DNA from 4 places in the Streptomyces sp. V1I1 genome. Region 1 is predicted to be linked to each of the others. Evidence: riboswitches for the same ligand, from Rfam matches in the RefSeq annotation. Region 1 holds a riboswitch; each other region holds the start of a gene.

What was found. A riboswitch is a leader RNA that binds a small molecule or an ion and turns the genes downstream of it on or off. The one in region 1 is predicted to bind cobalamin.
Region 2: linked by a shared signal. The riboswitch ahead of QFZ67_RS30490 (cobalamin biosynthesis protein) and the one ahead of QFZ67_RS12875 (ribonucleoside-diphosphate reductase subunit alpha) in region 1 are both predicted to bind cobalamin.
Region 3: linked by a shared signal. The riboswitch ahead of QFZ67_RS08315 (CbtB-domain containing protein) and the one ahead of QFZ67_RS12875 (ribonucleoside-diphosphate reductase subunit alpha) in region 1 are both predicted to bind cobalamin.
Region 4: linked by a shared signal. The riboswitch ahead of metE (5-methyltetrahydropteroyltriglutamate--homocysteine S-methyltransferase) and the one ahead of QFZ67_RS12875 (ribonucleoside-diphosphate reductase subunit alpha) in region 1 are both predicted to bind cobalamin.

What each region holds. Positions count from the first base shown of each region.
Region 1 is NZ_JAUSZH010000001.1:2,759,394-2,766,737, reverse strand. Features, by position in the region: gene QFZ67_RS12895 (D-Ala-D-Ala carboxypeptidase family metallohydrolase) at 132-869, shown strand; gene QFZ67_RS12890 (GlxA family transcriptional regulator) at 879-1,853, opposite strand; gene QFZ67_RS12885 (hypothetical protein) at 1,936-2,163, shown strand; gene QFZ67_RS12880 (ribonucleotide-diphosphate reductase subunit beta) at 2,216-3,172, opposite strand; gene QFZ67_RS12875 (ribonucleoside-diphosphate reductase subunit alpha) at 3,295-5,667, opposite strand; cobalamin riboswitch at 5,809-5,976, opposite strand; gene QFZ67_RS12870 (GNAT family N-acetyltransferase) at 5,987-6,487, opposite strand; gene QFZ67_RS12865 (hypothetical protein) at 6,507-7,175, opposite strand; gene mctP (monocarboxylate uptake permease MctP) at 7,277-7,344, opposite strand, start outside.
Region 2 is NZ_JAUSZH010000001.1:6,516,564-6,523,907, forward strand. Features, by position in the region: gene QFZ67_RS30485 (cobyric acid synthase) at 1-1,471, opposite strand, end outside; gene QFZ67_RS30490 (cobalamin biosynthesis protein) at 1,468-2,433, opposite strand; cobalamin riboswitch at 2,539-2,682, opposite strand; gene QFZ67_RS30495 (hypothetical protein) at 2,806-3,030, opposite strand; gene QFZ67_RS30500 (inorganic phosphate transporter) at 3,043-4,296, opposite strand; gene QFZ67_RS30505 (class II aldolase/adducin family protein) at 4,569-5,231, shown strand; gene QFZ67_RS30510 (alpha/beta hydrolase) at 5,290-6,414, shown strand; gene QFZ67_RS30515 (hypothetical protein) at 6,558-7,344, shown strand, end outside.
Region 3 is NZ_JAUSZH010000001.1:1,703,422-1,710,765, forward strand. Features, by position in the region: gene QFZ67_RS08305 (SpoIIE family protein phosphatase/ATP-binding protein) at 1-2,630, shown strand, start outside; gene QFZ67_RS08310 (histidine phosphatase family protein) at 2,640-3,218, opposite strand; adenosylcobalamin (AdoCbl) riboswitch at 3,329-3,476, shown strand; gene QFZ67_RS08315 (CbtB-domain containing protein) at 3,480-3,695, shown strand; gene QFZ67_RS08320 (CbtA family protein) at 3,724-4,491, shown strand; gene QFZ67_RS08325 (ABC transporter substrate-binding protein) at 4,640-5,518, opposite strand; gene QFZ67_RS08330 (sensor histidine kinase KdpD) at 5,679-6,800, opposite strand; gene QFZ67_RS08335 (response regulator transcription factor) at 6,806-7,344, opposite strand, start outside.
Region 4 is NZ_JAUSZH010000001.1:7,598,452-7,605,795, reverse strand. Features, by position in the region: gene scpA (methylmalonyl-CoA mutase) at 1-656, shown strand, start outside; gene meaB (methylmalonyl Co-A mutase-associated GTPase MeaB) at 670-1,656, shown strand; gene metE (5-methyltetrahydropteroyltriglutamate--homocysteine S-methyltransferase) at 1,757-4,072, opposite strand; cobalamin riboswitch at 4,224-4,454, opposite strand; gene QFZ67_RS35615 (DUF2993 domain-containing protein) at 4,541-5,761, opposite strand; gene helR (RNA polymerase recycling motor ATPase HelR) at 6,440-7,344, shown strand, end outside.

The DNA of each region.
Region 1 (7,344 bases):
CACGCCGAGCGGGCCCTTCGGTGTGTTCGCCGTCATTGGGTGGACAAATGATGCCGGACGAGACCCTGTTGACGCGTGTCGACCGTCCCGCCAGTCTCTGCCGTACACCGCACTCACGGTATGGAGGCCCGATGTTCCGGCACACCGCACGACTCTTGCTTTCTCTTGTCATGCTCATGGCTGCCGCCTTGGCCGGAGTCGTGGCGACGGCCGGCACCGCCCAGGCGGACGGCTGCTACACCTGGTCGCGCACGCTCTCCCAGGGCGCGTCCGGCGCCGACGTCACCGAGCTCCAGATCCGGGTCGCCGGACATCCCGGCTACGGCGGGGTGCTCGCCATCGACGGCGACTACGGCCCGGCGACCACCGCGGCCGTCAAGCGGTTCCAGTCGGCGTACGGGCTCGGCGCCGACGGCGTCGCGGGGTCCGCCACATTCTCCAAGCTCTACGCCCTCCAGGACGACGACTGCACGCCCGTCCACTTCACCTACCGGGAGCTCAACAACTGCAACAGCACCTGGGCCGGCGGTGCGGTGAGCGCCGCGACCGCCAAGTCCAATGCGCTGCGCACCATGTGGAAGCTGGAGGCCCTGCGGCACGCGCTCGGCGACCAGCCGATCACCGTCACCAGGGGCTTCCGCTCGCAGGCCTGCAACGACGCGGTCGGTGGCGCGGCGGGCAGCCGTCATCTGTACGGTGACGCGGCGGATCTGGGCGCGGGCCCGCACTCCCTGTGCAAGCTGGCCCAGCAGGCCCGCAACCACGGCTTCAACGGGATCCTGGGCCCCGGCTACCCGGGCCACCGCGACCACACGCACCTCGACCACCGCGCCAGTCGCTTCTGGTCGGCGTCGAGCTGCGGCATCTGAGCGCTCGGGTCAGGCGGCCGTGCTGGGGGCGATGGGTCCGCGGAAGGTCCTGCGGTAGGCGTTCGGGGTGGTGTCGAGCATACGGAGGAAGTGGTGGCGAAGTCCGGCCGCGTTGCCGAATCCGGCGCGGCCGGCGATCGCGTCCACCGTCTCGTCCGTCGTCTCCAGCAACTCCTGTGACAGCAGCACCCGTTGGCGCAGCAGCCAGCGGTAGGGCGTGGTCCCGGTCTCCTGCTGGAAGCGGCGGGCGAAGGTCCGCGGCGACATATGGGCCCGGGCGGCGAGCTGCTCGACGGTCATCTCGCGGTCCAGGTGCCGCTCCATCCAGGACAGGACGTCCCCGACCGTGTCGCAGGGGGTGCGCGGCAGCGGGCGCTCGATGTACTGCGCCTGGCCGCCGTCGCGGTGCGGCGGCACCACCATCCGGCGGGCGATCTGGTTGGCGACCTCGGGGCCGTGCTCCTGGCGTACGACATGGAGGCAGGCGTCGATCGCCGCGGCGGTGCCGGCCGAGGTGATCACCGCCCCCTCGTCCACGTACAGCACATCGGGGTCGACGAAGGCCCGCGGATGGCGCTGGGCCAGCGCCTGCGCGTGCCGCCAGTGGGTGGTGCAGCGGCGGCCGTCGAGCAGCCCGGCGGCGCCGAGGACGAACGCGCCGGTGCAGACGCTGAGCACCCGGGCGCCGCGATCGACGGCGCTGCGCAGTGCGGCGAGCAGCTCCTCGGGGTATTCGCGGGTGGGGTAGGAGCCGCCGGTGGGGATGGCGATGAGATCAGCGTCCGCCAGCTGTTCGAGGCCGTACGGAGTGCTGATGGTGAACCCGGCGTGGGTGGGCAGGGTGGGGCCCTCGGCGGAGACAGCCGCGAAGTCGTAGACCGGCAGGCCGTCGTCGCTGCGGTCGTAGCCGAAAACCTCGCTGAGGACGCCGAGTTCGAAGGGATGCACATCGTTCAGGAGGACGGCAGCCACATTTTTCAGCATGGAACCAGTGTGGCAGTAATTCGATTGTTTATGACAGTCCTGCCACTGATTTCTTTGGTGCGGAAGGGCGACAGTGGACGGCATGAACACATTCCTGGAGTACCTGTTCGTGATCGCCCTCTTCGCGCTGATCGCCCTTCCTTCCCTGGTCGGGTACGCGAGAGACCGTGCTGTCGACCGCCGGCTGCGTGAGGCCGAGCGTCGTCAGGCGCGGCTGCCCGAGGCGGAGCGCCGCTCCGCAAGCCCGAAGCCCAGGGCCTGGCCCCGCCCGGATTTCGGGGCGTCGTCGGTGAAGGCCCCGTGCCACTGAAACGACCGGGCGGACCCGCGAAAGGCACCCGCCCGGCCGTGTACCAGGAAGATCAGAAGTCGTCGTCGAAGCCGACCGAGCCCTCGACCGCCACCTGATAGGCGGAGGGGCGGCGCTCGAAGAAGTTCGTCAGCTCCTGGACGCCCTGCAGCTCCATGAAGGAGAAGGGATTCTCCGAGCCGTACACCGGGGCGAAGCCCAGCCGGGTCAGCCGCTGGTCGGCGACGCACTGGAGATACTCGCGCATCGACTCGGTGTTCATACCCGGCAGACCGTCGCCGCACAGATCGCGGCCGAACTGCAGCTCCGCCTCGACGGCCTCCTTCAGCATGTCCGTGACCTGCTGCTGGAGCGCGTCGTCGAAGAGCTCAGGCTCCTCCTTGCGGACCGTGTCCACGACCTCGAAGGCGAAGTTCATGTGCATGGTCTCGTCCCGGAACACCCAGTTGGTGCCGGTGGCCAGGCCGTGCAGCAGGCCGCGGGAGCGGAACCAGTACACGTACGCGAACGCGCCGTAGAAGAACAGCCCCTCGATGCAGGCCGCGAAGCAGATCAGGTTCAGCAGGAACCGGCGGCGGTCGGACTTCGACTCCAGCCGGTCGATCTTCTCGACAGAGTCCATCCACTTGAAGCAGAACTGGGCCTTCTCCCGGATCGACGGGATCTCCTCGACCGCGTCGAAGGCGGCCGCGCGGTCCTCCGGGTCGGGGAGGTAGGTGTCCAGCAGCGTCAGATAGAACTGGACGTGCACAGCCTCCTCGAAGAGCTGTCGGCTCAAGTACAGCCGCGCCTCGGGGGAGTTGATGTGCTTGTAAAGGGTGAGCACCAGGTTGTTGGAGACGATCGAGTCGCCCGTCGCGAAGAACGCGACCAGCCGGCCGATCATGTGCTGCTCGCCCGGCGAGAGCTTGGCGAGGTCGGCCACGTCGGAGTGGAGGTCGACCTCCTCGACGGTCCAGGTGTTCTTGATCGCGTCGCGGTAGCGCTCGTAGAAGTCCGGGTAGCGCATGGGGCGGAGAGTCAGCTCGAAGCCGGGGTCGAGCAGGTTTTTGTTGAGCACAGTCTTCTCGGGGACGGCCGTCGGTGCGGAGCGCCGTCCATCGGGGGTGGTGGCCGGGTGACGGGTGGGCATTACTGGCAGGCCTCGCAGGACTCGGGGTTTTCCAGGGAGCAGGCGACGGCGTCGGGGTCGGCCGCCTGCTGTACGGGGATTGGGGTCGCGGACTGAGCCGCGCGGGCGATCCGCGTCGCCGGGCGGGAGCGCAGGTAGTACGTCGTCTTGAGGCCCCGCTTCCACGCGTACGCGTACATCGAGCTGAGTTTCCCGATGGTCGGCGTCTCCAGGAACAGGTTCAGCGACTGCGACTGGTCCAGGAAGGGGGTGCGGGCGGCGGCCATGTCGATCAGGCCGCGCTGCGGGATCTCCCACGCCGTGCGGTACAGCGCGCGGACGTCGGCCGGGATCCAGCTGAAGCCCTGCACCGAGCCGCTTGACTCGCGCAGCGCCTCACGGGTCTGCGCGTCCCACACGCCGAGCTTCTTCAGCTCCTCCACCAGGTAGGCGTTGACCTGGAGGAACTCACCGCTCAGCGTCTCGCGCTTGAAGAGGTTGGAGACCTGCGGCTCGATGCACTCGTACACGCCCGCGATCGAGGCGATGGTCGCCGTCGGCGCGATGGCGAGGAGGAGGGAGTTGCGCATGCCGCTCTCGGCGACGCGGGTACGCAACGCGTCCCAGCGTTCCGGCCAGTTGAGCGCCACGTCGTAGTGGTCGGGGTGCAGCACGCCACGGGCCGCGCGGGTCTGGGACCAGGCGGGCAGCGGACCGTTGCGCTCGGCGAGGTCGCAGGACGCCTCGTACGCGGCGAGCATGATCCGCTCGGCGATCTTCGTGGAGAGCGCCTTCGCCTCGGGCGAGTCGAAGGGGAGGCGGAGCTTGAAGAAGACGTCCTGCAGGCCCATCGCGCCCAGGCCCACCGGACGCCACTTGGCGTTGGAGCGGCCGGCCTGCTCGGTCGGGTAGAAGTTGATGTCGACGACCCGGTCGAGGAAAGTCACAGCGGTACGGACGGTCTCGTCCAGCCGCTCCCAGTCGATGTCTCCCGACGCCAGCACGAACGAACCGAGGTTGACCGAGCCGAGGTTGCAGACGGCCGTCTCCCCGTCGTCCGTCACCTCCAGGATCTCGGTGCACAGGTTCGAGGAGTGGACGACCTTGCCCGGCTCGGCGGTCTGGTTCGCCGTGCGGTTGGAGGCGTCCTTGAAGGTCATCCAGCCGTTGCCGGTCTGGGCGAGCGTACGCATCATCCGGCCGTACAACTCCCGCGCGGGGATGGTCTTGCGCGCGAGTCCCCCGGCCTCCGCCTTGCGGTACGCCGCGTCGAACTCGTCGCCCCACAGGTCGACCAGGTCCGGCACATCGGCGGGTGAGAACAGCGACCACTGGGCGTCGGCCTCGACGCGCCGCATGAACTCGTCCGGGATCCAGTGCGCGAGGTTGAGGTTGTGCGTACGCCGCGCGTCCTCACCGGTGTTGTCGCGCAGCTCCAGGAACTCCTCGATGTCCGCGTGCCAGGTCTCCAGGTAGATCGCGGCGGCGCCCTTGCGCCGGCCGCCCTGGTTCACGGCGGCGACCGAGGCGTCGAGGGTCTTCAGGAACGGCACGATGCCGTTGGAGTGGCCGTTGGTGCCGCGGATCAGTGAACCGCGGGCGCGGATGCGGGAGTACGAGAGGCCGATGCCGCCCGCGTGCTTGGAGAGCCGCGCGACCTGGTGGTAGCGGTCGTAGATCGAGTCGAGCTCGTCCAGCGGGGAGTCCAGCAGATAGCAGGAGGACATCTGCGGGTGGCGGGTGCCGGAGTTGAAGAGCGTCGGCGACGACGGGAGGTAGTCCAGGCGGCTCATCAGCCCGTACAGCGCCGCGACTTCGTCCAGGGCGCGAGCAGAGGTGTCCTCGGCTAGGCCGGAGGCGACGCGCAGCATGAAGTGCTGCGGGGTCTCGATCACCTGACGGGTGATGGGGTGCCGGAGCAGATAGCGGCTGTAGAGGGTGCGCAGCCCGAAGTAGCCGAAACGGTCGTCGGCGTCCTGGTCGATCAGCGCGTCGAGACGGGCGGCGTGCAGCGTGACGAACTCGGCCGTGCGGTCGGCGATCAGGCCCTCGCGGTGCCCCACCGCGACCGACGCGGAGAAGGCCACCGCGCCCTGTCCGGCGGCCTCGTCCGCGATATGACGGGTCAGCAGGCGGGCGGCGAGCCGGGAGTAGGCCGGGTCCTCGGAGATCAGCCCCGCGGCGGCGTCGGTGGCGAGGCTGCGCAACTCGGCCGCGTCCGACCGGGCGTTGCGGCCGCGCAGCGCGGCGGCGGCGACGCGCCCCGGGTCGGTGTCCGGCAGGTGGGCGGTGAGATCGGTCAGGGTCCGCAGAAGCGCGGTCCCTGGGCCGTCGGTCTCCTCGGCAGCGTGCTCTGCGATGCCTGAAGCCGGATCGGCTGGCGCGATGGTCACGTGGTGCTCTCCCTCGCTCGGCTCTGGGCCGACGGGGGAGGGGGCGGGCCGCGGAGGCGTACGTACCCGGAAAGGGCAGCACACCGCACGGCGTCCACCGACCCAACCGCGAGGCCCGGACGTCTCGGCACCCGGTTCGGTCGAGCCGGATGCACCGTCGGCAGGTCTTCGGACTGGTGGGGTGCGACAAAGCACACCACAGCACACCGTTGCGGGACAGTTCCGGATTCGCACCGGATTCCCCTGCGGCGACAGCGAGCATGAGCATACATGTGGGGGCGGGGAGTTGCCGCACCCACCACATGTTGTGTCGGGGCGGCTACAGCTCCAACGCGTAAGTCAGCAGGGTGACCCCGAGAATGGGCCCCCAGTCTCGCTCGGGTGTTCGGATGAAGCCCATCCGCTCGTAGATCCGGTGGGCCGCTAGCATGCTGCGCTGCGTCGACAGCACGAGCCGCCTGCACCCCTCGACGCTCCGGGCGCGCTCGACACACGCCCGCACAAGGGCCTCGCCGACACCGCGCCCACGGGCCTGCTCGGCGACGGCGAGCATCCGGAACTCGGCCTCGTCGGAGCGGGCGACATCGGCCCACGCCCCGCCGCCCGAGACAAAGGTCACGCCACCGAGCAGGCGGCCGCGACCGTCGACGGCGACGAGCACCTCGGCCTCGGTGGCCCGCCGCGCCACATCCCGCAGCACAGGCAGATACGAATCGTCCTCGCCGAAGTCCAGCAGCCCGTCGCCCAGATAGGCCTGGGCGGTGATCTCGCCCAGCTCGGTGCACTCCTCCGGCCGCACTGCCCTGATGGTGATGTCCATGGGCGCAGTGTGGACCGGGTCAGCCGCTCACGCCCACCTCATTGTTGGGGGCGCCGTCGCCGGCCGGGGGCAGGTCGCCGCGCTCGACGGGCGTCTGTCCGCCGATGTCCTCGGCCTGGGGCAGGACCTCGTCCAGTTCGCGGTCGTCGGCGAGATGGGCCGCCTCGGCGGCCTCGCGCAGGACGTCGCGCTCCACCTGAGTGCCGGCGCTGATCTGGATCCGCAGCCCGTTCTCCGTACGGACGTATTCATGGCCGCTGTCCGAGGTGCGGTACCAGCCCTTGCCGTCCTTCGCGCAGGGTGCGCCGGCCGGGCCGGCCGCGCCCGTGGCCGAACCCATCGGGAGTTCGGCGCAGTTCGCCTCGTCCACCTCGCCCCGGTCGACCAAGAGCGTGATCTGCCCGCCGGTCTTCGAGACGTACGTGGCCGAGAAGCCGTCGCCGCCGATGACGCCCACGGACTGCCGCGCCAGCTCGAAGCCGTCGGACCGCGTCACATACACATGCTCGGGCAGGGTCTGAAGCGCTCGGGCGCGTGCCTCGAGCGCGGACCGCTCGGGCACGCGACCGCTGGTGCTCCCCGTACCGTCGCCGCCCCGCGTGCCGCTGTCGCCCGCCATCTCCGTACCGCAGCCGGCAAGGGCGAGGGACAGCAGCACAAGCAGCGACAAACGCGAACCACGTCTCATGCGCACATTCTTTCGGAGGTACGGCGAGGGCCGCCGCGCTTTCCCGTGGGAAGCGCGGCGGCCCTCGACCGGTGAGGCCCGGTGACCGGGTCGGTGCCGGCTCAGTGACCGGCGCCCGCGGTGGCCTTCGGCAGCTCCACCTGCACGCCCGGGTCGCCCGCGTCCGCCG
Region 2 (7,344 bases), 3.8 Mb from region 1:
TATCCGCGTGTTCCTCGATCAGATCGCCGAGCCGGTCCAGCTGCTCCTCGCGCAGCGCGCCGAAACTGGTGTCCGGGGCGGGCACGAAGCGCCGTCCCGCGGCCGCGGCCACCTCGCGCAGGAAGGCGCGCCGGAAGCCGTCGCTCTCCAGCGACCCGTGCCAGTGCGTGCCCCACACGGAGCCGACCCGGCAGCCGTCCAAGAAGGCTCTGCCCCCGAGTACTTCGGCGACGCCGTGGTGGATCTCGTAACCCTCTACGGCTTCGCCGAGCGCCTCACCGACGGGCCTGGCCAGCGTCTTTTCGACGGCGAACCGGATGCGTACGGGCAGCAGGCCGAGGCCTGGGACATGGCCCGCCCGCGACTCGACCTCGTCGTCGATGTGCTCGCCGAGCAGCTGGAATCCGCCGCAGATGCCCAGTACGGGCCTGCCCTCGGCGGCCCGCCGCTTCAGCGCGTCCGCGAGCCCCCGCTCGCGCAGCCACTCCAGGGCGCGCACAGTCCCACGCGTGCCCGGCACGACCGCCAGGTCGGCGTCGACGAGCTCCTCGGCCCGGTCCACGAACCGCACGACGACGCCCGGTTCGGCGGCCAGCGCGTCCACGTCCGTGAAGTTCGACATCAGCGGTACGGCGCACACGGCGACGCGCAGCACGTCCTCGCCGACAGGAGGCGCTACCACCGACTCCCGTACCGCGCCGCGCAGGGAGACGCTCCCCCAGCCTCCGGCCGGGGGGACCCCCATCCCGTCCTCCTCGTCGATGCCGAGGCCGTGCGCGAAGGGCAGCACTCCGTACGTGTGCCGTCCGGTCAGCCCGTGCAGCATCTCCAGGCCAGGCTCGAGCAGCGACACATCGCCCCGGAACTTATTGACCAAGTACCCCGCGACCAGCGCCTGGTCCTCGGCGCTCAGCAGCGCCGTCGTACCGAAGAAGGAGGCGAAGACGCCACCGCGGTCGATGTCTCCGACGACCAGCACCGGGAGCCGTGCGGCCCGTGCGATGCCCATGTTCACGATGTCCGTACGCCGCAGATTGATCTCGGCCGGACTGCCCGCCCCCTCGCAGATCACGGCTTCATACGTGCCCCGCAGCTCTTCCAGGCACTCCACGACCGTACTCAGCAGGGCTTCCTGCCGCCCGCCGTGGTAGCCGCGGGCACTCAGCTCGCCCACCGGCTTGCCCATCAGTACGACCTGGCTGGAGCGGTCGCTGCCCGGCTTGAGCAGCACCGGGTTCATCAGGGCGCTCGGCTCCACGCGCGCGGCCTGCGCCTGCATGGCCTGCGCCCGCCCGATCTCCGCGCCCTCGCGCGTCACGAACGAATTGAGCGACATGTTCTGCCCCTTGAAGGGCGCGACCTTCACTCCCTGCCGTACGAGCCACCGGCAGATCCCGGCCGTGACGACGCTCTTGCCCGCGTCGGAGGTGGTCCCGGCGACCAGCAGCCCCCCGGCCTTCCGTCTGCTCATCCCCGCCCCTTTCCGGCGTGCCGCACACGCAGCGCGTGCCCCGCCACGCGGCCCGTGGCGCAGGCCGCCAGTGTCAGCCAGCCGACGCGGCGCGACAGCCGCACGGCACGTTCGATGTCGCCGAACTGCACCGGGCGGCCGGTGCCGTTGAGTACGGGACGGTGCTCGACGCGTCCGCCGTACGAGAGGGTTCCGCCCAGCCGTACGCCGAGCGCCCCCGCGAACGCCGCCTCCACCGGGCCCGCGTTCGGACTCGGATGCTTCTTCGCGTCGTCCCGCCACGCCCGTACGGCTCCGCGCGGGTCCTGGCCGGCGAGCACCGCCAGACCCGCGGTGAGGCGGGCGCCCGGCCAGCACGCCACGTCGTCGAGGCGCGCCGAGGCCCAGCCGAACCGCCCGTATCTGGGCGACTTGTGGCCGACCATCGCGTCCAGCGTGTTGACCGCCCGGAAACCCACCAGACCCGGCACACCCGCGAGCGCTCCCCAGACCAGCGCGCCCACCACCGCGTCGGAGGTGTTCTCGGCGACGGATTCCACGACGGCGCGGGCGATCTGCTGCTCGTTCAGGCTCTGCGGGTCTCGCCCGCACAGATGCGGCAGCCGCTCCCGGGCCACCTCCACGTCCCCGGCGGCGAGCGCGCCGCCGACGGCCCGCGCCTCACGGCCCAGCGATGTGCCGCCGACGACGGCCCAGGTGGCGGCGGCGGTCAGCGCGACGGACGAGGCGGAGCGGCCCCGTACCCCGCGGGCGAGGAGCGCGGCGGCAGCCGCGGCGCCCCCGGCGCACACGGCGGTGTGCAGCGCGCCCCAGCCACGGTGGTCGCGCCACAGAACGCGCTCGACGGCGCCCGCGGCCCGTCCGAACGCGGCGACCGGATGCCCCCGGCGAGGGTCGCCGAGCAGCAGGTCGCCGACCAGGCCGGCGGTGGCGCCGTAGGCGAAAGTGCGGTCGGCACGCATGGGTTCAGGCCGACGTTTCGCCTGGAATGGCCCTCGTACCCACAGCAGGAACTGAACCGCAGCCGCGCATGGCGATATGTCCTCACTCAGGGTGTCCGCGCCCTGGTTCGACGTGATCGGCGGTGAGAGTTCCTGGCTTCCGGGGGAGTGCTCCCCCGGTGACAGTGGCGGGACCGCGCCGGATTCGCACCGGCTTCCTCTTCTGTCGCCGTAGATGGCCTCGGCAGTCCACCACGTGCGAGAACGCCCGTCAACTCGCCCTTGACCTGCGGTGGGACAGTGTGCCGAGCCCCACATCTACGGCACGGGAAAAGGCCGGGCCGGGTCACCCGAAGGGGTGCCCGGCCCGACCTTGTGCTGAGTGAGCCGCCGTCAGACGACGATCAGATAGATCCCGTACGCCACGGCCGCCGCGCAGAGCGCGAAGCAGGCGTATGCGCCCGTGCGCGCCAGGACCGCGGAGCCGCCGCGTCCTCCGGCCGCCGACTCCTGCTTGGTCAGGCCCACGACGCCCAGGGTGAACAGGCCCACCAGGGCGACGGTGGCGACGAGGCTCACGCCGAAGACGGAGCCGAGTGCTGCCCAGTCGATTTTCATGCTGATCTGTCCTTACACCGTGGCCGGCTGCGTCGTCGGCTCGGAGTCGGCCGCGTGGGGCTGAGCCGGGATGGTCGTCTTGAGGTCCTGCGCGGGCGTGCCGGCCGGCGGCGGGCTGACGGCCGCGATGGCGGCGGTCACAACACCGGCGGGCTCGGCGTCGCCGTCCACGTCGTTGACATTGGTGTGGTCGACCACCTGGCGGCGGGAGACGAGCCAGATGGCGACGCAGGCGCCGATCAGGAAGGCCGCGACGGCCGCGACACCCCAGTCGCCCTGCTTGGTCACGAACTCCGAGCCCGCGGCGACCAGACCGGCGGCCGGCAGGGTCAGGCCCCAGGCGACGAACATCCGGGTGGCGGTGGACCAGCGGACCACGCCGCCCTTGCGGCCGAGACCCGCGCCCATCACGGCGCCGGAGCAGGAGTGCGTGGTCGACAGCGAGAAGCCGAGGTTGGAGGAGGCGAGGATGACGCTGGCCGCGCTGGTCTGGGCGGCGAAGCCCTGCTGCGGCTGGAGGTCGGTCAGGCCCTTGCCCATGGTGCGGATGATGCGCCAGCCGCCGAGGTAGGTGCCCAGCGCGATCGCGAGACCGGCGGCGAGGATGACCCACATCGGAGGGTTGGAGCCGGGGGAGAGCACGCCGCCGGCGATGAGCGCCAGCGTGATGATGCCCATGGTCTTCTGCGCGTCGTTGGTGCCGTGGGCCAGGGAGACCAGGCCCGCCGAGGTGATCTGGCCGGCGCGGTAGCCCTTCGCGGTGGCCTTCTCGTCGGCGTTCTTGCCGATTCTGTACGTCAGCCGGGAGGCCAGGAACGCCGCGATGCCGGCGACCAGCGGGGCGGCGATCGCGGGGATCAGAACCTTGGTGACGACGGTGCCGCCGTTGACTCCGCCGACGCCGACCGAGGCGATGGTGGCGCCGATCAGTCCGCCCATGAGGGCGTGCGAAGAGCTGGAGGGCAGGCCGATCAGCCAGGTCATCAGGTTCCACAGGATGGCGCCGACGAGCGCCGCGAATATGACCTCTGGTGTGATGCCGTCCTCGGTGACGATGCCGCTGGAGATCGTCTTGGCGACCTCCACGGACAGGAACGCGCCGACGAGGTTGAGCACGGCGGACATGGCCACCGCCGTCTTGGGTTTCAGAGCGCCGGTCGAGATGGTCGTCGCCATCGCGTTGGCGGTGTCGTGGAAACCGTTCGTGAAATCGAACACGAGCGCTGTCACGATCACAATCGCGAGCAGCAAGGTGATGTGTTCCATTTACCCAGGCAATCGTTTGACGTCAGTGGCCCGGCGAACGTAGTTAACCTGAGTGAACGGAAGATGAACTGGGACGGGCGTTGCGGTGTCCTCAAGTGAGGATTCGTGACTCCGCTTGTCGGACGGCTTTGTGCCGGCTCGGTGACAGTAAGGGGGGAGTGCGGTACCGACGCCGCGCGGAAGCGAAAAACGGCCCTTTGCGGCGGTTTGCGTGATCTCCGTCACCCGCCTGCCCCTGCGGCGCCGCGGCCCCGCCTGACAGGATCGCCCGCATGACCGATCAGGTGCGGCAGGACGCGATCGAACGGGCGTGGGAAGACCTCGTGGCCACGGCCCGCAGGACGGCGGCGGAAGGCCTGGTGGTGGGCACATCGGGCAATGTCTCGGCGCGGGTCGGCGGACTCGTCCTGGTCACCCCGAGCGGAGTCCCCTACGACCGGCTCACCCCCGCGGACGCAGTCGCCGTCGATCTCGACGGCAACCAGCTCCTCGGCGAGCTCGCGCCCACCAGCGAGCTGCCGCTCCACCTGGAGGTCTACCGCAACACGAACGCCGGTGCCGTGGTCCACACCCACGCCGTGCACGCGACCGCCGTCTCCACCCTCGTCCCCGAGCTCCCGCCCATCCACTACATGGCCGCGGCCCTCGGCGGCACAGTCCGTGTCGCGCGGTACGCCCTGTACGGAACGGACGAGCTGGCCGCGAACATGCTCCACGCCCTGCGCGAGCGCACCGCCTGCCTCCTGCAGAACCACGGCACCGTCGCCTACGGCGACTCCCTCGACCAGGCATACGACCGCACCGCCCAGCTGGAGTGGATGTGCCGCCTCTGGCTGGCCGCGGCATCGCTGCCCGGACACACGCCCAGCCTGCTCTCCGGCTCCCAGCTGCGCGAGGCCGCGGAGAAGCTCCAGGGGTACGGCCAGCCCGGCTGACACCATCTGCGACCGCCGTCCACTGGCAGCGAGGCGTGCTGATGCCGACACTGGAACGGTGCGCCCGGCTACAGCGACGGCAGCGGCCGTCACCACCCTGATAGGTCTCGGCGCGGCCGCGATCGCGGCCGGCCGCTACGCAAGCGACGCCGTGCTCAAAGCGCGGCCAGGGCAGCCGCTGCCCGGCGAGCCCCGGCCGACCGTGCACGCCACGGCCGACGGTCAGGTGACCCTGACCCGCAGCCTCGCCACACAGCGCCCCGGCACGTACGCACTCCACGGCAAGGACGTCCACGCGGTCGTCGGCCCCGTACTCAACGGGGTGTCGCACCCCGTCGACACCGTAGTACGCCGCCTGGAGCGGGTCAGCCGCGGCAGCCTGGAGCCCGGCAGCCGGGTGCGGCTCACCCCGCAGGTGCACAGCGGCGACCCGTGGAGCGCGCTCGGCCTCGCTCACCGCGATGTCGACATCCCCGGCGAACTCGGCACGCTGCCCGCCTGGTTCGTGCCGGGCCCGCGGGAGACGTGGGTGATCACCGTGCACGGCCTGGGCGCCACCCGGGAACACCCGCTGAACCTCCTGCCGTTCCTGCACGCCCAGCGGTTCCCCGTCCTCGACATCGCCTACCGAGGGGACCAGGGCGCCCCCAGGCCCCCCGACGGGCTCGGGCACCTCGGCGACTCCGAGTGGCGCGACCTGGACGCGGCCATCCGCTTCGCGGTGCGCCACGGCGCCGAGCACATCGTCCTGCACGGCTGGTCCACCGGCGCGTCGATGGCCCTGCACGCCGCCGCCAACTCCGCGCTGCGCGACCGGATCAGCGGGCTCGTCCTGGACTCCCCGGTACTCGACTGGGAGGCCACCCTGCGCAATCTGGCCGCCCACCGGACCCCCGCGGCCCTGCTGCCGCTCGCCGTCAGGGCGGCGCAGGGCAGGACCGGACTGCACGGCGACCGGCTGCTCAACGCCTCGGACCCGAAGTCCCTGCGCGTGCCGACACTCATCTTCCACGGCCCGGACGACACGCTCGCCCCCTGGCAGCGGTCGCGCGAACTGGCCGCCCGCCGCCCCGAACTGATCAGCCTGCACACGGTCCAGCACGCCCCGCACGCCGCCATGTGGAACGCCGACCCGGCACGCTACGAAGAAGCCCTCCGCCGCTTCCTCACCCCGTTGATGTAGCCCTGACGAGGTCCTGACACAGTCCTGACGAGGTCCTGACGCGTCCTGACGGCGTCCGGCGCAGCCCTGGCGAGACGGCCGCGCAGCACGGCCGACCAGGTTCCGTTTGGGCTTTCGGGCCGTCAGCGGGAAGACTGCTCCCCGTGACGTCCCGAAAGCCTGATGAGCAATTGGCGCGCAACTCCAGACTCCGTCTTGTCCGCCCGCAATCGCTGGCCACCGCACGGCGGGCCGTGACGACCCGGCGCACCCGGACGGCCCCCCGGCCTCCCGAGGGCACTCCCGCCCCCTCGGAGCTGGCCCGCCAGGCGAGGGCGGTCCTCGCCGACGCCGTACGGATCGCCCGCTGGGCGGCCGTCGAGCGGGACGCCAGCACCACCCAGCTCACCGAGCGGGCACAGCAACGGGCAGCCACCGCACTGGAGTTGACCCCGCTCCAGGTGCGCGCGGGCTGGGACCGGGCCCGCCTCGCCGGCCTGGTCGAGCTGCACGGCGACACCGCACGCCCGGGCTGGCGGCTGCGCGCCTGGGACCGCGACGACATGGCCGTACTGCGCGGCTGGGTCGCCCTCTTCGACGCCTGGTCGCTGGTCCACCCAGCCCCCGACGACGTCGCCCCCACTGCGGTCGCCGAGGTCGTCGAGGCCGTGCCCCAGGTGCTCTCCCTCCTTCAGCTCTCGGCCGGGCCCGTGCTCGTACCGCTCCTGCTGGACCTGTTGCAGCAGCGCGTCGCGGAACTGCGCGAGGAGCGCTGCGAAGTGCCCTACGGCCCGCAGTCCGACCTGCCGGAGGCCGGGCAGGACATCCCTGTCTCCGCGCTTCTCGACTGGGCCCTTCAGGGCCTGTCCGCCGTCGGCGCCCTGACTCTCGACAAGGGCCGGTCCGCCACCCTCACCCCCCTCGGCAACTGGGCGGTCTGGGTCAAGCTCG
Region 3 (7,344 bases), 1.1 Mb from region 1:
CAGGCCAGGTCTTTCTCCTGCAATTGGCGATCGTGGTGTTGCTCGTCGCGGCCGCCATGGTCGCGCTCGTCCTGCAGTCCAGGTCCGACAGCGAGCGCGAGGCCCGCAACCGGTCGGTCGCCGTCGCCGAGACCTTCGCCAATTCGCCGGGCATCGAGGCGGCACTGAAGAGTCCCGATCCGACGGCCGTGCTCCAGCCGCGCGCCGAAGAGGCCCGTAAGCGGTCCGGCGTCGACTTCATCGTCGTCACCAACACCGACGGAATCCGCTACACCCACCCGCTGCCCGACCGGATCGGGAAGAAGTTCGTCGGCAATCTGGGGCCCGCGCTGGCCGGCGGCGTCACGACCGAGAAGATCATCGGGACGATCGGGCCGCTCGTCCAGGCGGTGGTGCCGGTCAAGGGACGTGATGGCTCGGTCGTCGGCCTGGTGTCCGCCGGGATCACGATCGCGCATGTCAGCAATGTCGTCGAGGAGCAGTTCCCCCTTCTGTTCGCGGCCACCGGGGCGGTGCTTCTCGTCACCACCGGCGGTACGGCACTGGTGACCCGACGGCTGCGCCGCCAGACCCACGGCCTCGGCCCGGCCGAGATGACCCGGATGTACGAGCATCACGACGCGGTGCTGCATGCCGTACGCGAGGGCGTGCTCATCGTCGGCGGTGACGGGCGGCTGCTGCTCGCCAACGACGAGGCGCGCAGGCTGCTCAATCTGCCGTCGGACGTGGAAGGCCGCCCGGTCACCGAGCTCGGCCTTGACCCGCTCACCGCCCGGCTGCTCGCCTCCGGGCGGACCGCCACCGACGAGGTGCATCTGGTCGGGGACCGGCTGCTCGCCGTGAACCAGCGGCCGACGGACCAGGACGGCGGCCCGCCGGGCAGCGTCGCGACGCTGCGCGACACCACCGAGCTGCGGGCGCTGACCGGGAAGGCGGATGTGGCACGGGGGCGTCTGAAGCTGCTGTACGACGCCGGTACGGAGATCGGCACCACCCTCGACGTGGTGCGCACCTGCGAGGAGCTGGCGGAGTTCGCCGCGGCCCGGTTCGCCGACTACGCCACCGTCGACCTGGTGGAGGAGGTGCTGCGCGGCGAGGAGCCGACTGCCGCGGGCACCAACCACGACATGCGGCGTATGGCCTTCAGGGGACGGCGGGACGACACCGCGCTCTACCCGCTGGGCAAGCTGATCCGCTTTGTGCCGTCCACGCCGCTGGGTTTCGGCATCCGCAGGGGCGAGGCGGTCATGGAGGCCGATCTGACCGCGTACGCCGGATGGCAGGAGCAGGATCCGGTGCGGGCCAGGAAGCTCGTCGAGCACGGAATCCACTCGATGATCGCGGTGCCGTTGCGCGCCCGCGGCGTGATTCTGGGCGTGGCGATGTTCTGGCGCTCCGAGAAGCCCGAACCGTTCGAGGAGGAGGACCTGTCCCTCGCGGAGGAGCTGGTCGCGAGGGCCGCGGTCAGCATCGACAACGCCCGCCGTTACACCCGCGAGCACACCATGGCGGTGACCCTCCAGCGCAGTCTGCTGCCGCGCGGCCTGCCCGAGCAGAACGCCATCGACGTCGCCTACCGCTACCGGCCCGCGCAGGCCGGGCTCGGCGGGCTCGGCGGTGTCGGCGGGGACTGGTTCGACATCATCCCGCTGCCTGGCGCCCGGGTGGCGCTCGTGGTGGGCGACGTCGTGGGCCACGGCCTGCACGCCGCGGCGACCATGGGCCGGCTGCGGACCGCGGTCCACAATTTCTCCAGCCTTGATCTGCCGCCCGACGAGCTCCTGTGGCACCTCGACGAGCTGGTCGCCCGCATCGACCAGGACGAGACCGCGGACGGCACGGAGGGGGTCACCGGAGCCACCTGCATCTACGTGATCTACAACCCGGTGTCCGGACACTGCACGATGTCACGGGCCGGCCATCTCCAGCCCGTCATCGTCCACCCGGACGGCACCGCGGTCTTCGCCGATGTGCCCGGCGGCCCGCCGCTCGGGCTCGGCGGACTGCCCTTCGAGACCCTGGACCTTCAGCTGCCCGAGGACAGCCGCCTGGTCCTGTACACGGACGGGCTCGTGGAGGACCGCGACCGCGACATCGACGACGGCCTGGCGCTGCTGCGCCAGACGCTGGCGGAGCACGCGGACCGGAGCCCGGAGGAAACCTGCGAGGCGGTGCTGAAGGAGCTGCTGCCGGAACGCCCGCGCGACGACATCGCGCTGCTCGTCGGCCGTACGCGCGTCCTGGACTCCAGCCGGGTGACCGACTGGGAGGTGCCGTCCGACCCGTCGGCCGTGGGCGAGGTGCGGTCCGCCGTCTCCCGCAAGCTGGCCGAGTGGGGTCTGGAGGAGGAGGCCTTCACGACGGAGCTGATCCTCAGCGAGCTGGTCACCAACGCGATCCGGTATGCCACGGGCCCGATCCGCGTACGGCTGATCCGTGACCGCTCCCTGATCTGCGAGGTCTCGGACCACAGCAGCACGTCCCCGCACCTGCGCCAGGCGGCGACCACCGACGAGGGCGGCCGGGGGCTGTTCCTGGTCGCCCAGTTCGCGGAACGCTGGGGCACGCGGTACACCTCGGACGGCAAGGTCATCTGGACGGAACAGCCACTGCCGGCCGAGGGGCAGTGAGCGTGGGTGTCAGCCGGCCTCCGGGCCCAGCGGGCGTCCGCACCTCATGTTCCAGCGGCCCCCGCGCCCGGTGAGTTCCGTCAGGGTCAGAGGCGCGACGTCCAAGCGCCAGAACGCCTCAGGTGGCAGGGACAGAGCCTGCACGATCGCCGCCCGCGTCACCGCCGGGTCGACGACCGCGAGGACACGGCCCGCGTCGGGCGGGAGCGACTCCAGCCACGCGCCCACCCGCGTGCACAGCGACCGCAGCGACTCGCCGCCGTGCGGTGCGCACGACGGGTCACTGAGCCACGCCGACACCGACTCCGGCTCGCCGGCGCTCACTTCGTCCAGTCGTCGCCCACGCCAGCGGCCCAAGTCCCAGTCGCCGAGGGCCTCGGCGGGCTCCGCCCGCAGGCCCAACTCGGCGGCTGTCTCCCGGCAGCGCGCGGACGGGCCGCTCAAGAGCCGGTCGGCGCGAGGCAGCGCACCCGCGGCGGCGCGGGCGCGGCGTGCTCCCGACGCGTCCAGCGGCGCGTCGCCGTCGAAGCGGGCCTCCCGCAGCGCCGTGTTCGTCGCAGGTGAGACCAACATCACCCGTACCGTCATCCCGTGCGCTCCCCTCCCCTTCGCGGCCAAGGAACAAGCACATCATGGGCGTTCGGGCGCCCGTTCACGCGCCCCTGCGCCGTAGCGGTGCAGGCCCGCAAGCGGTACGGTCTCGTGGACATTGACGACGGTGTGACGGAAGCCCGGTGAGAATCCGGCACGGTCGCGCCACTGTGTACCCGTTCCCCGCGGGAAGTCAGACCCAGCACCTTCGTCTCAGGCACCACGATCGGGACGCGTGTTCCCCCAGGAGGTTCTGCCATGGCACAGTCTGTTGCGCCCGCCACCGCCGCACCGGCCATCACCCCCATCTCGCTCACGGCCATCGCCCCCTGGGCGCTCTTCTTCGGCGTTCTGATGCTGGTTCTGCTCTACTTCGTCGGCGCGGAGCAGGGCGCCACCTCGCTCATCTCCGGCGAGAACGTCCACGAGTGGGTCCACGACGGACGCCATCTGCTCGGATTCCCCTGCCACTAGAACTTCTTCAGAGCTCAGGGGAAACACCATGAACTCCATATCTGTCAGAGGCCTGCTCGGCCGCGGCATGCTCGCGGGCCTGGTCGCCGGCGTCTTCGCTCTCGTCGTCGCGTATCTGCTCGGTGAGTCCCCTGTGGACGCCGCCATCGCGTTCGAGGAGAGCCACAGCCATGAGCACGGCGGCGGCGAGGAACTCGTCAGCCGCGCCATGCAGTCCACGGGCGGTCTCGCCACGGGCGTACTGGTCTTCGCCGTCGCGATCGGCGGCATCGCCGCCCTCGCGTTCGCTGTCGCGCTGGGCCGCATCGGCCGGTTCGGACCGCGCGCCACAGCCTTGCTGGTCGCTCTCGGCGCGCTGCTGAGCGTGTACGTCGTGCCGTTCCTCAAGTACCCGCCGAACCCACCGGCCGTCGGTGACCCCGACACGATCGGCCAACGAACAACGCTGTACTTCCTGATGATCCTGCTCAGCGTCCTGCTCTCGGTCGCCGCGGTGATCCTCGGCAAGCGTCTGGCTCCCCGTCTTGGCAACTGGAACGCGACCGTCGCCGCCGCGGCCGCGTTCGTCGTCGCCGTCGGTCTCGCCTTCGCCTTCCTGCCCTCGTTCAACGAGGTGCCGAAGGGCTTCCCGGCAACCGTGGTCTGGGAGTTCCGGCTGGCCACGCTCGCCATCCAGGTCACGGTCTGGACCGTCTTCGGACTGGTCTTCGGTCACCTCGCCGAACGGCTCCTCACCCCGGAGGCTGCCGCGCAGGAGGGGAAGGTCGCATCGCGGGCGACAGCCGCCGCGAACTGACCGAGCTGGGCCTCCGCCCCGGACCCCGCGCCTCAATCTCCCGCCAGACTTCGTCTGGCGGGAGATTGAGGACACGGCCGAAGGCCGTACTGGGGGTCCCCCCACGCCCGCAGGGCGTAGGGGACGGGTCTGCGGGCGCAGCCCCCGGTTATCCCGCAGACGCCTCCACCGCGTCCGCCACAGCGTCGAAGAAGCGTGCGTGCGCGAGGTGGCTGCACGGAATCTCGGGGTTCCACGGCACCAGCCGCGCCCGTCCCGCCACAGGCCGCCACGCCTCGATCGCGCTGAGCCGGTCGACCGGCAGAGCATTGGCGCGTACGTCGCTCAGCACGATGTCCGGCCGCAGCGACACGGCCGCGGTCCAGTCGACGGTGGACCAGCTGGCGCCCGGTCCGCACTCGGGCTCCACGAGGCCGATACCGCAGTCGGCCAGCGCCCGCAGGTCCGCCCAGGCTCGGGGCCTGGCGAGGTGGACACTGTCCCGGGTGGCGGGCGACAGCGCCAGTACGCGTAACCCGGCGGCCCGGGCCGCGAGGGTACGTAACCGGCCTTCCGCACGGGCGAGTTCCACCGCACCCGAGCTGTCGGCGTCCGCTCCGAGCGACCGGGCGAGCGCCGTGAACCGGTCGCGCACGTCACCGAGTGAGCGGCCCTGCCCCACGTCGAAAACCACCACCGGGACCCGTTCCTCGATGTACTTCGCCGTGTCCGGATCCAGGCCGTACACCTGATCGGTGCCGTAGGCGACGGCGACCACCAGGTCGGGGTCCGCCCGCAGGACCGCGTCCGCGTCCACGCGTGATCCCGACCCGAGATAGGCGATGTCCCCTACGGGCAGGGGGCCGGCCTTGGCCGGGTCTGCGGTGTCGCCGTCGTGGTTGGAACCGAAGATGCCCACCGGGCGAATGCCGTGGTCGAAGAGTGTCGCCCCGGCCTGGATGTAGGCGACCGGCCTCGACGGTGTGGTTGCCGCTGCCGCCAGGCGGCCGCGGTCGTCCAGGAATTCCCAGTCCTTCTTACGCGCCATACCGTCCCCACCCCTGCCTATTGCCGGTTACAGATCGCGACGCCTCCCCCGAGGGCATCGACGTTTGACTGCCCGGCGGGCTCGGCGGTCACTCATGCGGACCGTCGCCGTTTCAACCGCCTCTTGCTTCAACGACCCTGTGGCTCAACGACCCTGTGGCTCAACGGCCTTGGGCCGCAGCCGCGGGCAGCGACACCTCGAAGCGGCAGCCGCCCGTCACATTGCGTACGTCGGCGTGGCCCGCGTGCGCCTCGACGATGCCGCGGACGATGGCGAGGCCGAGACCCGCGCCGGCCGGGGGCGTACGGGCCTGCGTGCCGCGCCAGCCCGTGTCGAAGACGCGGGGCAGGTCCTCCTCCGGGATGCCGCCGCAGCCGTCGGTGACGGACAGCACCACCCACTCCTCGCGGCGCTCGGCGGCGACGGCGACCGTGCCGTCGGCCGGGGTCCGGCGAATCGCGTTGACCAGGAGGTTCGCCAGGACGCGGGTCATCTCCTTGCCGTCCACCTCGACCGGGAACGGCTCGACACGGTCCCCGACGAGGCGTACGCCGTACTCGCGGGCGAGCGGGTCCGCCCCGGCGAGCGCCTCGCCGACCAGGTCGTACACCGACATCGGGGTGGGTGTGAGGGCCAGCGTGCCCGCGTGGATGCGGGAGAGCTCGAAGAGGTCGCCGACCATGGAGTTGAGGCGGTCGACCTCGGTGCGGATCTGGCGGAAGTAGCGCTCTGGATCCTGGACGACGCCGTCCTCCAGGGCCTCGGACATCGCGCGCAGCCCGGCCAGTGGAGTGCGCAGATCGTGCGAGATCCAGGCGACGAGCTCGCGGCGGGAGGTCTCCAGGGCGCGTTCGCGCTCGCGGGAGGCGGCGAGCCGGTCGCTGGTGGCGGCGAGTTCGCGGCTGAGTGCGGCCAGTTCGGCGGTGGACGCCCCGTCGGGGGCGGCGAAGGAGCCGCCGTCGCCGAACGAGCGTGCTGCCAGGGTGAGTTCACGGCTGCGGGCGACGACCCAGCGGCCGAGCAGCAGCGCGGTGGCGAGCGAGACGACCGCCGCCATCGCGACGACCGTGGTGACGACGGTGAGGTCGTGCGCGGACAGGAACATGGCCTGGGCGACCGCGAGCGTACCGGCGAGCATGGCGGTGACCGCGACGGCGGCGACGACGGTGAGGGAGACGGCGACGGACCGGTGGCGCAGCAGACGCAGGGTCAGCGCGCCGAGGAGGCCGACGGCCGCGGCCCCGAGGAAGGCGAAGAGCGCGATGAGGAGCATGTCCCGCACGGTGATCAGGCCTCTTCTCGTGGTGCGTGGCCGTTTGGAACGTGGCCGTGCGGTGCGTGGCCGTGCGGTGCGTGGCCGTGCGATGTGCCGTCGCCCGGGGAGGCGTCCTCCGGCACGTCGAAGCGGTAGCCCACGCCCCACACCGTCTGGATCAGCCGCGGCCTGGCCGGATCGTCCTCGATCTTGCCGCGCAGCCGCCGCACATGAACCGTGACGGTGGACAGATCGCCGAACTCCCAGCCCCACACGTCCTGCATCAGCCGCTCCCGCCCGATCGCCTCCCCCGGGTGCCGCATCAGATGCGCGAGCAGGTCGAACTCCCGCAGGGTCAGGCCCAGTTCACGCCCGTCCTTGGTGGCCCGCCGCGCCGCCGGGTCCAGCACGATGCCCGCGGCCGCCAGTTCGGGCCCCGCCCGCCGCTCCCCCGCCGCTCCGCCCCGGCGCAGTACGGACTCGACCCGGAGCACCAGCTCGCGCGGGCTGAACGGCTTGGTGACATAGTCGTCCGCGCCTACTTCGAGCCCCAGGATCCGGTCGTCCTCGT
Region 4 (7,344 bases), 4.8 Mb from region 1:
CACTGACCGCCGCCGCGGAGGCGGGCCCGGGCGGCGCCGGCCTGGAGGGCAATCTGCTGGCGCTCGCGGTGAACGCGGCGCGCGCGATGGCGACCGTCGGCGAGATCTCCGACGCCCTGGAGAAGGTGTACGGGCGGCACTCGGGGCAGATCCGTACGATCTCCGGTGTGTACCGAAACGAGGCCGGCACGTCGCCGGCGGTGGAGCGGACCCGCGCGCTGGTCGAGGAGTTCGAGCAGGCCGAGGGCCGCCGTCCGCGCATCCTGGTCGCCAAGATGGGCCAGGACGGTCATGACCGCGGCCAGAAGGTGATCGCCACCGCCTTCGCCGACCTGGGCTTCGACGTGGATGTCGGCCCGCTGTTCCAGACGCCGGCCGAGGTGGCCCGCCAGGCGGTGGAGGCGGACGTCCACATCGTCGGCGTCTCCTCACTGGCCGCCGGGCACCTGACGCTCGTACCGGCGCTGAAGGAGCAACTGGCCGCCGAGGGACGGGAAGACATCATGATCGTGGTGGGCGGGGTGATCCCGCCCCAGGACGTCGAGACGCTGCGCGAGGCCGGGGCCGCCGCGGTCTTCCCGCCCGGCACAGTGATCCCGGACGCCGCCCAGGACCTGGTGAAGACGCTGGGTGCCTCGCTCGGCCACGAGTTGTAGGACTGCGCCCCGGATGCATCCCACGATCGACATCGACAGCTATGTCAAGGGCGTGCGTGAAGGATCGCGGGCCTACATCGCCCGCGCCGTCACGCTCGTCGAGTCCACCCGCGCCGACCATCGCGCGCTCGCCCAGCAGCTGCTGACCGAGCTGCTGCCGTACTCCGGAGCGGCACGGCGATTGGGCGTCAGCGGTGTGCCCGGCGTCGGCAAGTCGACGTTCATCGACGCGCTCGGCACGATGCTCACCGGCCTCGGCCACCGGGTGGCGGTGCTGGCCGTCGACCCGTCGTCGACCCGGACGGGCGGCTCCATCCTGGGTGACAAGACCCGGATGGAACGGCTCGCGGTGGACCCCGCGGCGTTCGTGCGGCCCTCCCCCACCTCCGGCACGCTGGGTGGGGTGGCCAAGGCGACGCGCGAGACCATCATCGTGATGGAGGCCGCCGGCTACGACGTCGTGCTCGTCGAGACGGTCGGCGTCGGCCAGTCGGAGACCACTGTGGCCAACATGGTGGACTCCTTCCTGCTGCTGAGCCTGGCCCGTACCGGTGACCAGCTCCAGGGCATCAAGAAGGGTGTACTGGAGCTGGCCGACGTCATCGCCGTCAACAAGGCGGACGGCCCGCACGAGCGCGACGCCCGCTCGGCGGCCCGTGAACTGGCCGGTGCGCTGCGGCTGATGCACCCCGCCGACGCGGCGTGGACTCCCCCGGTCCTGTCCTGCAGTGCCCGCGAGGGCACCGGCCTCGACACCCTCTGGGAGCGTCTTGAGCAGCACCGGGCGCTCCTCGACTCGACGGGCCGGCTCGCCGCCAAGCGCCGGGACCAGCAGATCGACTGGGCGTGGGCGATGGTCCACGACGAGCTGCGGGACCGGCTGCACGGCCATCCCGAGGTACGGGCGCTCGCGCCCGGTCTCGAACAGCAGGTGCGGGACGGGGAGTTGACGGCGACGCTGGCCGCGGAGCGCATCCTGGAGGCATTCCAGCGGCGGTAGCGGGTCCGGGGCGGGCGCGAGTCCCGCAACTGGGGGCTCCGCCCCGGACCCCGCGCCTCAATCTCCCCCAGACTTCGTCCGGGGGGACCCCCACGGGGCTCTAAAGGGGCAGCCCGGACCGGACCTCGCGGGCCGCGGCGACCAAGTGCTCCAGTGACGTACGCACCTCTGGCCAGCCGCGGGTCTTCAGACCGCAGTCGGGGTTGACCCACAGCCGCTCAGCGGGAATCGCGTCAAGTCCCTTGCGCAGCAGTGCGGTTGCCTCCTCGGTGCTGGGCACCCGCGGCGAGTGGATGTCGTAGACGCCGGGGCCGACCTCGCGCGGATAGCTGGTCCTCGCGAGTTCGTCGGCGACCTGCATATGGGAGCGGGCGGCCTCCAGGCTGATGACATCCGCGTCGAGGTCGTCGATGGCCCGGAGGATGTCCCCGAACTCCGCGTAGCACATATGCGTATGGATCTGGGTATCGGGACGGACGCCGCCGGTGGTGAGGCGGAACGCCTGTGTCGCCCAGGCCAGATAGGCCTCGTGGCCGGCCCTCCGCAGCGGTAGCGTCTCGCGCAGCGCCGGTTCGTCCACCTGGATGACCGAGGAGCCCGCGGCCTCCAGGTCGATCACCTCGTCGCGCAGCGCGAGGGCGACCTGTCGTGCGGTGTCGGCGAGCGGCTGGTCGTCGCGGACGAAGGACCAGGCGAGCATGGTGACGGGCCCGGTGAGCATGCCCTTGACGGGACGGCTGGTCAGCGACTGGGCGTACCGGGTCCAGCGGACGGTCATCGGGTCGGGCCGGGAGATGTCGCCGGCCAGGATCGGCGGCCGGACATAGCGGGTGCCGTACGACTGGACCCAGCCGTGCCTGGTGGCGAGGTAGCCGCTCAGCTGCTCGGCGAAGTACTGCACCATGTCATTGCGTTCGGGCTCGCCGTGTACGAGGACGTCGATGCCGGTCTTCTCCTGGAAGGAGATGACCTCGCGGATCTCGGCCTCGATCCGCTTCTCGTACCCCTCGGCGTCGATGCGTCCGGACCTCAGGTCTGCCCGCGCGGTGCGCAACTCGCTGGTCTGCGGGAACGAACCGATCGTGGTCGTGGGAAGGAGGGGCAGGCCCAGGCGCGAGCGCTGGGCGACCGCACGCTCGGTGTACCGGAGGCTGCGCCGGGCGTCGGCCTCGGAGACGGCCGCGCAGCGGGCCCGTACGGCGGGATCGTGGGTGAGCGCGGAGGTGGCGCGGGAGTGCAGGTCGGCCCGGTTGGCGGCGAGTTGGGCGGCGATGCTGCCGGCCCCCTCGGTCAGTCCGCGGGCCAGGGTGACCACCTCGGCCGTCTTCTGGCGAGCGAAGGCCAGCCAGCGCGCGACCTGCGTGTCCACGTCCCGTTCCGCGGCAGCGTCGAGGGGCACGTGCAGCAGGGAGCAGGACGCCGCCACATCCACCCGGTCGGCGAACCCCAGCAGGGTGGCGAGTGTGGCGGTCGACTTCCCGAGGTCGTTGATCCATACGTTGCGGCCGTCGACGACTCCGGCGACGAGCCGCTTGCCGGGCAGGCCGCCCACTGCAGCGAGGTCGCCGAGGTTGGCGGCGGCAGGCCCGGTGAAGTCGAGGGCGAGTCCGTCGATCGGCGCCATGGCCAGCACGGGGAGGGCGTCGCCGAGCCGCTCGAAGTAGGAGGCGACCAGGAGTTGGGGCCGGTCGGTGAGCCTGCCCAGCTCCCGGTAGGCGCGGGCCGCGGCATTCAGCACGGACCGTGGCTGGTCCTGGACCAGGGCCGGCTCGTCGAGCTGCACCCACTGCGCGCCCGCGGCCCGCAGGTCGAAGAGCACTTCGGCGTACACCGGAAGCAGCCGATCGAGGAGGGTGAGCGGTTCGAAGTCTGCGAGGACGCCCGGCGCGGGCTTGGCGAGCAGCAGATAGGTGATGGGTCCGACGAGCACCGGACGGGCGGTGAGACCGAGCGCGAGCGCCTCCTTCAGCTCGGCGACCTGCTTGGCGGAGTCGGCGGTGAAGGCGGTGTCGGGGCCGAGTTCGGGCACGAGGTAGTGGTAGTTGGTGTCGAACCACTTGGTCATTTCCAGAGGCGCGACGTCCTGGGTCCCGCGGGCCATGGCGAAGTAGCCGTCGAGCGTGTCGGCCTCGACGGCCGCACGGTGGCGCGCGGGAATGGCGCCGACCATGACGCTGGTGTCCAGGACATGGTCGTAGTACGAGAAGTCGCCGGTGGGCACTTCATGGATGCCGGCGTCGGCGAGCTGCTGCCAGTTGCCGCGGCGCAGTTGAGCGGCTGTCTCCCGGAGGGCGTCGGCTCCGACACGGCCCTTCCAGTAGCCCTCGATGGCCTTCTTCAGTTCCCGGTCGGGGCCCTGGCGCGGATAGCCGTAGACAGTGGCCCTGGCTCCGGCGGCTGAGGATGTGCTGGTCACGGAACTCTCCTTCGCGAGTACTCGTCAGACGACCCCGGAGCGGATCGTGGAACGCGAAGGAACGGCAACCGGAGCAGCGACCGGCACGCTTGTGCCTGTGCTGCCCGTACCGCCGACCCGCCCACGAGGTCACCGAGATCTCCGCGCACGTCGGTCGCGCACGGGCAGTGGCAGGTCTTCGGACTTGTGGGCACGCCTTCCTCGTACGTGTCGTACGAAGGCACCTACTGGCCGTCGCTTCCCGGATCCGGTTCCGGATCCAGTGCGTATGACGGCGGTCGTTCCCACTTACCGCTGCGGGGCAGTTCCGGATTTCCACCGGATTCCCTCTTGCGACGCGCCTGCCTGGAGGGCAGGGCGAACCAACTGCGAGACCCAGCCTAGGCGCTGCCCCTCGCGGGGAACACCCCCGCCCCCGGCGGGGGCGTGGGTGTCAGCTTCCGGTCCTGCTCACTTCCTCGGTCCCGTTCACTTGCCCGTTCGCGCGGCGTCCCCGACGCGCAGGCCGGATCCGGCCACGCGCGCCTTGATGCCGTCGCGCTCCACGGTGATGTCCCGCAGCCGCAGCTCACTGAGCGAGTCGGGCAGCTCGAAGGAGAGGGAGAGCCGCTCCGAGAGCTCCGGCGGCCTGACCGCGAGCAGTCCCTTGACCAGCGCGGGGTCGATGCCCGCTTTCTCCAGCAGTTGTGGATGCGCGATCACCACATCGACGAGGTTGACCTTCATCAGACGTTCGGCGAACTTCGGCGCTCCGGTGAGCCGGTGGAGTTCCTCCTCGCTCCGCAGCGCCCGGCGCACCTGCTCCTTGGGCACTCCGAGCCGGTCCACGATGGCGGGCACCGCCAGCAGTGCCTTCGCGCGGGCTGCTTCGCGGCTGATCCGCTCGGCCGTCTCGCGGTGCAGCCGCAGTCCCGAATGGTCTGCGTCCTTGCCGGGCCGATAGGTGGCGACACCGGGAATGTCGAGCTGCATGTTGTCGAGGGTGGTGGTGAGGGCCCGGCTGTTGTCGCGCCGGATGTGCGCACGGGCACGTACGCGCAGTTCCTGTCCGGCGATGGCGAGTTCGCCGTTCACGCGCACCCCGTCGGCGCCGCTGCCGGTGAACCGGAGCTGTGAGGCGCCCAGTTCGCGGTTGAGGTCGTCGAAGGAGAGCAGCACCTCGCCGTCGAGGTTGCCGATGACGGCGCCCTTGATGGAGGTCGGGGCGTCGCCGACGATGCGTACGTCCTTGGCGGTGGCCCGCACTTCGGCGAGCGAGACACGGTCGGCTGAGACATCCGGCACCGTGACGTCGACCTGGTCGATCCGCTCGTCGATGAGCTGGGTGAGGAAGGGGAAGCCGTGGATGTCCACGTCGGGCCTGGTGGCGAGTGAGAGCGACTGCTGGAGCTTGTCCGCCGCCTTGATCTGCGCGTACGCCTCCGCGAGCCGGTCGGCGAGCAGCAGACAGACGGTGCACAGGAGCGCCGCGACGGTCAGCTTCACCACCGCGGGCAGAGCCGCGAGACGGCTCTGCCCGCGGTGGTTGGGCGGTGACCAGTCGTCCTCGTCGTCGAGGTCCGAGGTGAGCCCGAGCTCCAGCGGGTCCCGCGGGACGTAGTTGGCGTAATCGGGTTCCGGGTCTGCCAGTTGAGCGAGTTCTTCGTACGGATTTCGTGAATGCGCTGATATGCGTGTGGGGGGTCGCATCGGCTCATCCCACCATGCGAGCCACCCTCGAACGCAAGTCCTACCGTGCGTACGTGATGGTTTGAGCCAAAATTTCGGCGATCCGCCGCCTGCCGGGCCCGCGCAGCGCCTGGGGCGTGTTTCACAAAGTGCTGGTCCAGGACGACTCAATGTGGTCCAGGTCGGCCTGGGACAGCCGCAGCGCCGACGGCGATGTTCCGACGGACAACACCTGCCGCTCGGGCACGTTTCATGGCGGCGCTCTCGACGATGTCCGAGCCGGCCTTGCTGAAGAGGGTGCGAACTTCTCGTTCCGCGGCTGCATGTAGGCCCATGGGAGATCCTCCTGGGCCGACGAAACCGCCGTACGTGGCGCGTCGCCGCCTCGCGAAGGGCTTGTCCGTCCACAGCGGGCGAAATAGGCAAAGGAGAGTACCCACCCCTTGCCACTCTCAACTTATAGCGCACCGGGGGGCTTGCGGCAAGACCCGGGTCGTGCCGCAGAATCGCTGGCCGAGGGCCAGAACCTGCGGAAATGGGAGATTCACGAAGTGCATTTGTTGTTGTCGGTTTATGGGTCGTGCGGTGACGTCGAGCCGGTGGTGGGATTCGCGCTGCGGTTGCGGGCACTCGGCGCCGAGGTGCGGGTGTGCGCGCCGCCGGACTTCGCGGGCGCGACCTCGGATCGGAGCTGATGGCATGAATCCCCTGACCACCAGCGCGTTCGACCTTCCCGACCACCTCTCCCTCAAAGCAGACCCGATGCTGGTCGCCGACGACGAGCAGCACTTCGCGGCCATCGCGGAGAGCCTCGAGCAGGCGATCGCCGAACTGTCCGACCGCCTCGATGCCGAGCGCAAGGCGCCCGGCGGCATTGGCCGGGAGGCCATGGAGCGGGACATGGAGATTCACCGGCTGACCGGTCGTCTGCGCGCCTTGCGTCGCTTCGGTTTGGACCTGTGCCTCGGACACATCGTCGGCGCGGACAACCCCGAGCCCATGTACATCGGACGACTTGGCCTCACCGACAGCGCGGGTCGTCGGCTGCTGCTCGACTGGCGCTCCCCCGCGGCTGAGCCGTTCTTCGCGGCGACCCACGCCAACCCGATGGGCCTGGCAAGCCGCCGCAGGTATCGCTGGATCCGCGGCCGGATCAGCGACTACTGGGACGAAGTGTTCACCGCTGACGGGCTTGAACGGCACGCCGCGCTCGACGACCAGTCTGCCTTCATCGCCAGCCTGGGCAGCAACCGGTCGGCCCGGATGAGAGACGTGCTCGCCACCATCCAGGCCGACCAGGACGCCATCATCCGGGCGGGATCCCGCGGCGCTCTCGTCGTCGACGGCGGTCCGGGTACGGGGAAGACCGTCGTCGCTCTGCACCGCTCCGCCTACCTCCTGTACTCCGACCCTCGCCTCGGTCACCGTCGGGGAGGCGTGCTGTTCGTCGGTCCGCACCAGCCCTACCTGGCCTACGTCGCCGACGTCCTCCCCAGCCTCGGAGAGGAGGGCGTGCAGACCTGCACCCTTCGGGACCTCGTCGCCGAGGGAGCCGGAGCAGCGATCGAGACCGACCCGGACGTGGCCCTCCTGAAGTCGTCCGC